DNA from 3 places in the Exiguobacterium sp. EF_C8 genome. Region 1 is predicted to be linked to each of the others. Evidence: riboswitches for the same ligand, from Rfam matches in the RefSeq annotation. Region 1 holds a riboswitch; each other region holds the start of a gene.
What was found. Region 1 has a riboswitch for S-adenosylmethionine ahead of ACY2IG_RS02535 (2,3-diketo-5-methylthiopentyl-1-phosphate enolase). Riboswitches for the same ligand answer to the same signal wherever they lie in the genome.
Positions count from the first base shown of each region.

Region 2: it holds a riboswitch for S-adenosylmethionine, as region 1 does, so the genes downstream of both, ACY2IG_RS15535 (Na+/H+ antiporter NhaC family protein) here and ACY2IG_RS02535 (2,3-diketo-5-methylthiopentyl-1-phosphate enolase) in region 1, are expected to answer to the same signal.
Region 3: it holds a riboswitch for S-adenosylmethionine, as region 1 does, so the genes downstream of both, ACY2IG_RS15005 (alpha/beta hydrolase) here and ACY2IG_RS02535 (2,3-diketo-5-methylthiopentyl-1-phosphate enolase) in region 1, are expected to answer to the same signal.

Region 1 is NZ_CM143264.1:462,419-465,696, forward strand. It holds gene ACY2IG_RS02530 (2-hydroxy-3-keto-5-methylthiopentenyl-1-phosphate phosphatase) at 1-130, opposite strand, end outside; gene ACY2IG_RS02535 (2,3-diketo-5-methylthiopentyl-1-phosphate enolase) at 127-1,317, opposite strand; SAM riboswitch class I at 1,388-1,489, opposite strand; SAM riboswitch class I at 1,695-1,798, shown strand; gene mtnK (S-methyl-5-thioribose kinase) at 1,876-3,042, shown strand; gene mtnA (S-methyl-5-thioribose-1-phosphate isomerase) at 3,039-3,278, shown strand, end outside.
Region 2 is NZ_CM143264.1:2,932,584-2,935,861, forward strand. It holds gene ACY2IG_RS15525 (alpha/beta hydrolase) at 1-399, opposite strand, end outside; gene ACY2IG_RS15530 (metal ABC transporter solute-binding protein, Zn/Mn family) at 569-1,576, shown strand; SAM riboswitch class I at 1,646-1,750, shown strand; gene ACY2IG_RS15535 (Na+/H+ antiporter NhaC family protein) at 1,832-3,142, shown strand; gene ACY2IG_RS15540 (hypothetical protein) at 3,182-3,278, opposite strand, start outside.
Region 3 is NZ_CM143264.1:2,848,990-2,852,267, forward strand. It holds gene ACY2IG_RS15000 (methionine ABC transporter ATP-binding protein) at 1-516, opposite strand, end outside; SAM riboswitch class I at 603-706, opposite strand; SAM riboswitch class I at 956-1,057, shown strand; gene ACY2IG_RS15005 (alpha/beta hydrolase) at 1,125-1,883, shown strand; gene ACY2IG_RS15010 (thymidine kinase) at 1,967-2,581, opposite strand; gene ACY2IG_RS15015 (DedA family protein) at 2,765-3,278, shown strand, end outside.

The DNA.
Region 1 (3,278 bases):
ACGTCCGGTCGAGCACGCCACGTTTCAACGGTTCGAAGTCATTCACTGGCACAAATACCTCCATGAGTGCAATGATGTTATCCTGCATCGTTACGGTACCGTCGAAGTCACAAAGAATTCGTAAGGTCATGACTTGATCCCCCAAGCGTCAAGCGCGACTCGTAATTCTTCATGTCGTGACGCAGCATTCGATAGGGATTCATTTGCGAGTGCCGCATCAAGTGCTTGACGAAAAGCGATAACACCAGCCGCAGCACCTTGTGGATGACCATGTACGCCACCACCAGCGTTGATGACGGAATCGATCCCGAAGTCGCGTACGAGTTGAGCGACGAGTCCTGGGTGAATACCGGCTGAAGGGACAGGGAAAATCGTTTTCGTCTGACCGAGGCGAGTCGCTTCGACCGCGATGCCGCGGGCGACGTCCTTCGGAAGAGCGACATTGCCGTAAGGTGACGGGAATAGCGTTAAATCTGCACCAGCAACGCGCGGTAATGTGCCAAGTAAGACAGGCGCTGCAACACCGTGGTTCGGGCTGGCAATCAATGCACCGCTGTAAGCCGGATGATTGAAAATGGGAACGTTGATCTCCGGATCACTTGCCAATTCACGTAAGACGTCGAGTCCGTATGTGAAGGTATTCAACAAGAAAGCAGTTGCTCCAGCGTCAATCAATCGTTTGGCTTGATCCTTGAGCGTAAAGACGGGACCACTAAGTGTGATCGCATACAACGCACGTTTACCGGTCCGGTGGAAATGAGCATCGATAACCTCACGTCCGATCCGTGCCCGATCAATCGTTGGTGTCAACGGATTGTCATATAGGATCTCATCGTCCTTGACGAGATCGATCCCACCAGCAAGTTGTCCTTCGAGTTGATCACGAAGGAACGATAAATCGCGTCCGATGACCCCTTTGAAGATGCTCATTAACAGTGGACGATCTTCGACACCAATCAAGGAACGAACCCCTTCGATCCCGAACTTCGCACCTGGAAAATCCGACGTGAATGTATCGGGTAGTAGCAATTCTGTTAATTTGATTTCACCGTCGAGTGAGAGTTTTCCGAAGACGGTCGTTAAGATCGCAGAAAAGTCGCGCGATACATTGTGTTCCGGGTAACGAATCGTGATATAGCCTTTACCGTCGCGCTCTTCCGTATGTACGACTTCTCCTTTGAACGAGGCGAGTTGTTGTTGCTCAAGATGATTCAGCTCCGTCCAGGAACCAACCGTCAGACCAAGCGCGAGTTGTTCGGCACGTTGCTCCAGTCGATCGCGGGCGGTCAATTGATAAGTAGCTGTGATGTAAGCCATGTCTTTCCTCCTTCAATAAAAAAATGGTCTCTCGTCAGCGACAAGAGACCATGAATGATTCGAACGTGGACTCTTATCTGTCAGCTTAGTAGCTGCAAGAATTAGCACCGTGCCAAAAGGTCGGTTGCTGCGACATCGTAGGGCTTGTCCCTCCGTCTGCTCTTGATAAGAATTGGATGAAATTGTGAAATCTAATTGCAATTTTTACATGAGAGTCACGACTTGTCAAACTATTTTTAGAAAATTTATTTTTTTGAAAATACTCTTTCTATAGATGGCATGAAAACGATGTCCATTTCTCCCTGATTTTAGTTTGACAGCAGGGAAGAGGATTGCGTAAGATTCAAATCAATATCACACACGACAACTACATACGACTCTTATCGCGAGTTGGCAGAGGGAATTGGCCCGATGACGCCGCAGCAACCGACCACTTGGCACGGTGCTACATCCAACAGACGTTTCGTCTGAGAGATAAGAGGACGCAGTGACTTTCCTGCGCCTCTTTTCGATGACGAAAAGAGGCGCTTTTTCGTGTATCACACAGGGGGAACTGAGATGACATACAAAGCATTTACAGAACAGGACGCGATCGAACGGGTCCGCTCACTAGGACTGATCGGCGACGGAGCCGTCGAAGCAGAAGAGATTGGCGACGGCAATCTCAACCTTGTCTTTCGAATTCGAGAAGGTGAACATCGATTGATTCTAAAACAAGCACTCCCGTACGCGAAAGTCGTCGGTGAGAGCTGGCCACTATCACTCGAGCGGGCGTGGATCGAGCAATCCGCACTCCGTGAATTCGCCCGGCATGCCGTGCCGTTCGTACCGCGTGTTTTTCATGCTAGTCACGACGAGGCGTATACGGTCATGGAAGATCTTTCACATCTGACAATCGTTCGAAGCGGTTTACTCGCAGGTGAACAGTATCCGTTGCTTGCGGAACATATTGGTTCTTATCTCGCTCGGACTTTATTCCATACATCGGACTTTGCGCTTGGTCCGGTTGAAAAAAAACGTGTCGCCCGAACGTACTACAATCCGGACTTGTGCGACATCACGGAAAAATTAATCTTCACGGATCCGTTCCATGACGCGGAGACGAACGAGATTGAAGCCGGGCTTGAAGAAGAGGTGGCACGTCTATGGGCGGACGATGAGTTGAAACGCGAAGTCGCAAAACTCGAAGCGCTTTTCATCACGAAAGGAGATGCGTTGCTACACGGCGATCTACATACAGGAAGCATCTTTGCTTCGGCAACGGAAACGAAAGTCATCGATCCAGAATTCGCCTTTTATGGTCCATTCGGATTTGATGTCGGACAGTTCATCGCCCACTTATTCTTTGCAGCATACCCGGATTATTCAGCACTTCGTGATGCCCGGATTCGCGACATCGATACGTTCTGGCTGACGTTCGCTTCGACGTTCCGCGCCTTATGGGAACGCGAAGCCGTCGAACCATTCCGGACATCGGGACTCGTCGACGATGTACTGAGCACGATCTTGCAGGATGCCCTTGGCTTTGCCGGTTGCGAACTGATTCGTCGGACGATCGGACTCGCACCAGTCGCTGATTTAGAAACGATTAGTTCTATGACGGAACGACTAGAACGAAAACAACATGCTTTACGTTTAGGATCGGCGTTAATCAAACGTCGGACCGAATGCCGGACATTTGATGATTTACGAAACTTCGACGTAACGGAGGAACTTAGCCGATGAGTACATTCGTTCAAAGTATTCGTTATGAAGATCGTGTCTTGACGATTCTCGATCAGACACGTCTACCGCAGGAAGAACACTATGAAGTCATTACCGATCTTGCACAAGCGGTCGAAGCGATTAAACAACTGCGCGTCCGAGGGGCGCCTGCGATCAGTTTATTTGGCGGATTCGTACTCGTTCAAGAGGCGTACCGGTTTGAAGCAGAACTGTCGATCTATAAGCAGACTTTGCTT
Region 2 (3,278 bases), 630 kb from region 1:
ATCCCGTACATCTTCGAGATTATCCGGAAAATAACTCCCTTCTTCAAACAGACGATAATCGATACTACAAACAGCAACCCCAAGTTCAAGCAGGCGATCAACGATCGGGCTAAAACAGAACATATCCTCGCGCTCTCCACGAACGAATGCGCCACCGTGCGCGTAGATCGCGACCGGAAACGGTCCTTCCCCCGGCGGATAATAGAGATCGAGTTGTAAGGTACGGTCTCCCACTTGTTTGTAAGTGAGTGTCCGCGGTGCGAGTTGTTTTTCTGTGATTGGCAAGGCGGGTTCAGTCCACCGAAGTAATGCACCGTAATTATTCCAGATACTTGCTCCCGCAGCTGCCGTCGTTAGTAATGCAGCTCCCCCCATTAGCCATGCAGTTTCACGTTTCACTTGATCACCTCCAAAAGACGTACCAATTCCTTCACTTTTTTATCCTTTTACCCCGTTTTAAAAGAAGTCGAACGTCTCGGTATTCGTACTTGACGCTTCTCAAACGTTCCGCTATAGTGAAAAAGTCCAAATCGGAATAATTACGTTTTAATAACGGAGGTAACATATAATGAAAAAAATCATTCCTGCTTTAACGGTCGCATTCGCGAGCGCAAGTATCCTCGCAGCTTGTGGATCAAACACCGATTCATCGACTTCAGATGATAAAAAGATGGAAATCTATACATCGACGTTCGCAACAGCTGCCATTGCCCGTGAAATCGGTGGTAATCAAGTCAACGTCAAGATGATCGTCCCACCTGGAGCAGATCCGCACTCCTATGAACCGACGTCAAAGCAACTCACTGAGATTGCCAAAGGTGACCTTTTCCTTTTGACGGGTACGACACTTGAACCCTATTCAAAAAAAATCCAAGAGAGTCTAAAAGGCACGGACGTCCGGTTCGTCGAGACGAGTAAGGATGTCACTTTGCTGGAATCGGATGCTACGCTTCACGCACATGAAGAAGAGGGACATACTGAGCATGCGCACGAAGAAGCAGGGCACGATGATCACGCAACTGATGAACATGCTCACGAAGAGGAAGAACACGATCATGGAAAATACGATCCACACGTCTGGCTTGATCCTGTCAACGCCAAAGCAATGGCACGTTCTATCACAGTCGCCTTATCAAAAGAAGTACCAAAAGACAAAGCAACATTCGAAAAAAACTTGAAAGCGTTCGATCAGCAAGCTGACGCACTCGATAAAGAGTTCAAGCAAGCCGTCGCTGACGGATCAAAAAAAGAACTTCTCGTCACACATGCCGCTTACGGTTACCTCGCCGAACGATATGGTTTCACGCAGCTTCCAATCGCCGGAATTTCCCCTTCCGATGAACCGTCACAAAAGCAACTGGCTGCTTTAGTGAAAGAAGCGCGGATGCATGATTTGAAATACGTCGCGTTCGAAGAAACGGTTTCACCAAAGGTTGCGCGTGTCATCCAAAAAGAAATCGGAGCTAAATCCGTGACGATCCATAACCTCGAGTCGGTGACGAAATCGCAACAAAATAGCTCGTATTTCAAATTGATGGAAGAAAACGTCCAGACGTTAGAACAGGCACTTCAGTAAAGTACAGTTGACACGCGTTACTCAATGCGGTACGGTAAGAAACGTGTTTTACAACAATTGAATGACTTCTTTTTATCGCGAGAAACGGAGGGACTGGCCCAATGATGTTTCGGCAGCGGACGATTTGATTCGTACTGTGCCAAATCCAGCAAGCGAAAGCTTGAGAGATAAGAAGAGCGTCTTTATTTCATAAAGACCTCCTTCTTTCTTGCGAAGGGGTCTTTTTTTGTATCTTTGAGAAATGAGGTATCAACAATGAAAGAAACGATTACGCCTAACAAATGGGCACTGCTTCCGCTCGTCGTATTCCTGGTCCTCTTCATCGGAGCCGGTATCTTCTATGACGATTTTTACAAATTTCCGATTCTGATCGCCGCTTTGATCGCGTTGATCTTTGCTGCAATCATGACGAAAGGATCGATCAATCAAACGGTCGAACGTATCGCAACCGGTGCCGGAAATCCTGATATCATGATCATGGTCTTCATTTTCTTATTAGCCGGTGCGTTCTCTGGAACAGCGGAAGCGATCGGCGCAATCGAAGCAACTGTCAATGCTGCTTTGACGTTCTTACCTCCTTCACTCCTGATGAGTGGGATATTTGTTATCGCAGCATTCATCTCGATGGCAATGGGTACCTCGACAGGAACGATTGCCGCTCTCGCACCGATTGCCTTCGGTATTCATGAAGCAACAGGTATCAACGTTGCGATCGCAGCAGCGTCAGTCGTTGGTGGTTCGATGTTCGGTGATAACTTGTCGTTCATCTCGGATACGACAATCGCTGCCGTTCGGACACAAAAAACGAACATGCGCGATAAATTCCGGACGAACTTCATGATCGTTCTCCCGGCTGCCGTCTTAACGGTCATCTTACTCGCGTTCGTTTCTGGTTCTGGCGATGCGGCAGCAGCTAAAGCATTCGAGTTCTACAAATTAATTCCGTATCTCGCCGTCATCGTCCTTGCACTATTTGGTGTCAATGTCATTCTTGTTCTCGTCGGTGGCACATTGCTCACTGGAATCATCGGTATGATCGACGGTAGCTTTGGCTTAAGTGGGTTCGTCCTTTCGATGTCTGAAGGAATGATGGGCATGGCAGAAATTTCAATCTTGACACTCCTCATGGGTGGTCTCGTCAGTTTGATCACGTTCAATGGCGGAATCGCCTACTTGAAAGAGACGTTGACGCGCAAGATTTCACAGCGTCGCGGTGCTGAATTCAGTATGGCAGCACTCGTCAGTGCGACGAACCTCGCAACGGCGAACAATACGATCTCGATTCTCGTCGCTGGACCACTCGCGGCTGAAATCGCTGATACGTATGAAATCGACCGCAAGAAATCAGCGAGTATTCTTGATATCTTCTCTTGTGGTATTCAAGGCATCATTCCGTATGGGGCACAACTGCTGATCGCAGCAGAGTTGACGAAGACAGCTTCACCAGAACTGATTCCGTATCTGTTCTATCCGTTCCTGCTCTTCGTCTGTGGATCGATTGCCATCATCTTTGGTTTCCCACGTCCGAAAAAATCAGTTGCTCAACAGGAAAAAATCTCTTCTTAACCAACGACAGGTCCGATCATGGTGATCGGACCTGTTTCATTATTTTTTCTGCTTCGCTTGTCGTTCTAAAATCAAATACGCGATTGCTGGAAGTGGAAACTGAAGGAGTCCCGCGCCTCCCCATACCCACGGATTA
Region 3 (3,278 bases), 710 kb from region 1:
ATCGAGTGCTGACGTCGCTTCGTCACATAAGAGCACGGATGGTTGCGTCGCTAGTGCCCGGGCGATGCCGACACGTTGCTTTTGTCCGCCGGATAATTGATCCGGGTAATGATCCGCCTTGTCCGCGAGATCGACGAATTCGAGTAATTCCGTCACCCGGCGACGAATCTCGTCTTTCTTGATACCTGCGAGAACGAGTGGTTTCGCAACGTTCGTAAAGACCGTGTTTGCATTCAATAGATTGAAGTGTTGAAAGATCATCCCGATCCGCTGTTTCGCTTGGCGTAATTTTTTTGGTGATAGTTGTGTTAAATCCTCCCCGTCGACCGTCACTGTTCCTGACGTCGGTCGTTCTAACAGGTTGACGCAGCGGAGCAATGAACTTTTCCCGGCACCGCTAAAGCCGATGACACCGAAGATTTCGCCTTTCTCGATCGTCAGGTCGACACCGTCGAGTGCTGCGATCGTCTGATCCTTCGTGACGTACGTTTTTTTGACTTGATGAAATGCAATCATTCCGTTTTCCCCCTTCATTCAACAAAAAAGGTCCCTTCTTGAGAAACAAGAAGAGACCTGGATCCGCACAGTGGCAGAATCCACTCCACTCATCTCTCAGACATCTGTCTGATGGAATTGGCACAGTGCTCATAATGAGTCTGTTGCCGAGGTTTCGTAGGGCCAGTCCCTCCACCTCTCTGGATAAGTATTGCGGTATGAAATTCGTATGTGTGTTGTTGCGTTGTTGCTTATGTCGTAAAACTAATTTTTACATTACGGGTCGAACCTTTAAAAGTCAACCAACTTTGCAAAAATAATCCATTTGGCGCATATCGATTGAGTCATAAGTTATGAGTTAGCTGAAAGAACAAATCACGATTCGTCCAGAACGATTTGACAAGGCATTTTCGGTCGTGCTACCATCGTTTCAATGATTAATCCGACAATTCCAATATGATATTTATCAAGAGTGAACGAGAGACCTGGCTCTATGACTTCACGGCAACCTGCAATCTGTAAGGTGCTCCGACCAGCAAAGCGCGGCTTTGGATGATACGGTGAAAAACTCGTGGGCGTCCAAGCAATGACGTTGACGAGTTTTTTTCACGAATGGAGGAAAAATAGTAATGATGAACTATCCTGTATTGACTGGTGCTGAAGCATTTTATCTTCAAGGTGGACCGATCGGCATTTTAATCTGTCATGGTTTTAATGCGACCCCGCAAAGTGTTCGGGATGTCGGTGAGGCATTTGCTGCTAAAGGATTCACTGTCTATGCTCCACGTTTGCGTGGTCACGGGACGAACGTCCGTGAGTTCGAACAATCGACTGCTCGATGTTGGAAGCAGAGCCTGCAAGACGGCTATGCACGTTTACAAGAAACATGCGATCAAGTCTTCGTCATCGGTCAATCAATGGGCGCGACGCTCGCACTATCGCTCGCCGCTGACGGGATTCCATTTTCAGGCATCATTACGATCAATGCCGCTCTCTCCGTTCCGTCTTATGAAGCACTGTCGTTTGAAGATGGTCCACAATACCTACCTGAAGGGGCACCGGATATCAAACGGTCTGCTTTCGAAATCATCTATGACCTCGTTCCGAGTCGTTGTGCATTCGAACTCGTCCGCTTGATGGATGAGACGAAAGGACGCCTTGGATCAATCCTTCTACCGACATTGATTCTTTACTCGGCGACCGATCACGTCGTTCCGCCGTCGAGCTCGGATTATCTGCATCAGCATATCGGGACGAATGATAAACGAAGCTACTGTCTCCTCAACTCGTACCACGTCGCGACCCTCGATCATGATCAGGATTTGATCGTGCGTGAGACGATTCGTTTCATCGAACGCTCGAGCCGTTTCTCACAAGAAACGGGATAATAAAAAAAACAGCTATTCGTCTTCACTTAGAAGCGAACAGCTGTTACATCAAAGGACGACCATCATCGGTTCGTCTTTTTTGTTTATCCTTTTTGGTGTTGCATCGTTTGGAGCGGCTTCGGCTTTCCTGGCACTTCATGGCAGTGGCGGCACCGTGGCTCATACGATTCTGAAGCGCCGACTAAAATGATCGGATCATCATAGTTCGCTGGTTTTCCATCAATCAAACGTTGTGTCCGGGAAGCCGGATCGCCACATGAGAGACAGATCGCCTGAAGTTTTGTCACAAATTCTGCGCGCGCCAGTAATTCCGGCATCTTGCCAAATGGCTCTGCCCGGAAATCCTGATCGAGTCCTGCACAAATGACGCGTTTTCCGTCTTGCGCAAGTGCTTCGATGACTTGAACGATCTCATCATCAAAGAATTGAACTTCATCAATTCCGACAATTTGTGTTTCTTGCGCTACTGCTGCATAGAGATCACGACTCGTCGCCATTGGAATCGCCACGACGGAATTTCCGATGTGAGAGACGACATGCTCTTCATGGTACCGGTCATCGATTGCCGGCTTGAATACTTGAACGGGCAGTTTGCCGTACTGTGCCCGTCTGACACGACGAATCAACTCTTCCGATTTCCCGGAAAACATACTGCCACAAATTACTTCGATCCAGCCGTACTGATTTATTACATGCATCATCGTCCGACACCGTCCTCTAAAAATAGTCACTTTAACGAGTATAGCTCGAAACGGTATTGAGAAAAAGGGTTGACTTCCGGAAATCAAAATTCATTTTTTCTTTACCTAGAATTTTTGTCCTTTCATTCCAACCTTCATCCATTTCCTGTACACTAAAGAAGAAGATTCTCGCGAAAGAAGGTGTCCCCGATTCATCATCTCTTACATGACATTCTGCACCAATATGGCGCCCTTGGTCTTTCCGTCCTTCTCGCAGGTGGTATCGTGGGATTGCCGGTTCCTGATGAGACCTTGCTCGTCCTGTCCGGTTTTTGGATGCATCAAGGCAATCTACCGCTGTTCGGTACGATTCTTGCCGCTTACGCTGGCAGTTGCATTGGAATGACGATTAGCTACGTGCTGGGCTTAAAACTCGGCATGCCCCTGTTGCATCGCGTCGGACCAAAGATGCGCATCTCAGAAAAACACATTCTCTCCGCTGAAGCCGGATTTCGTCGTTACGGCAAATCGGTCTTGATCATCGGTTACTACATACCTGGTCTTCGCCAACTCTCTGCCTTTTTTGCAGGTGTTTCAAAAATGCCGTTTCGCATTTTTGCGAGTTACGCGTATACAGGTGCTTTGATTTGGGTCAGTGTGTTCTTGGGCGCCGGCTACTTTGTTGGTCGTCATATCTCGTTCCATAAAATCGTCG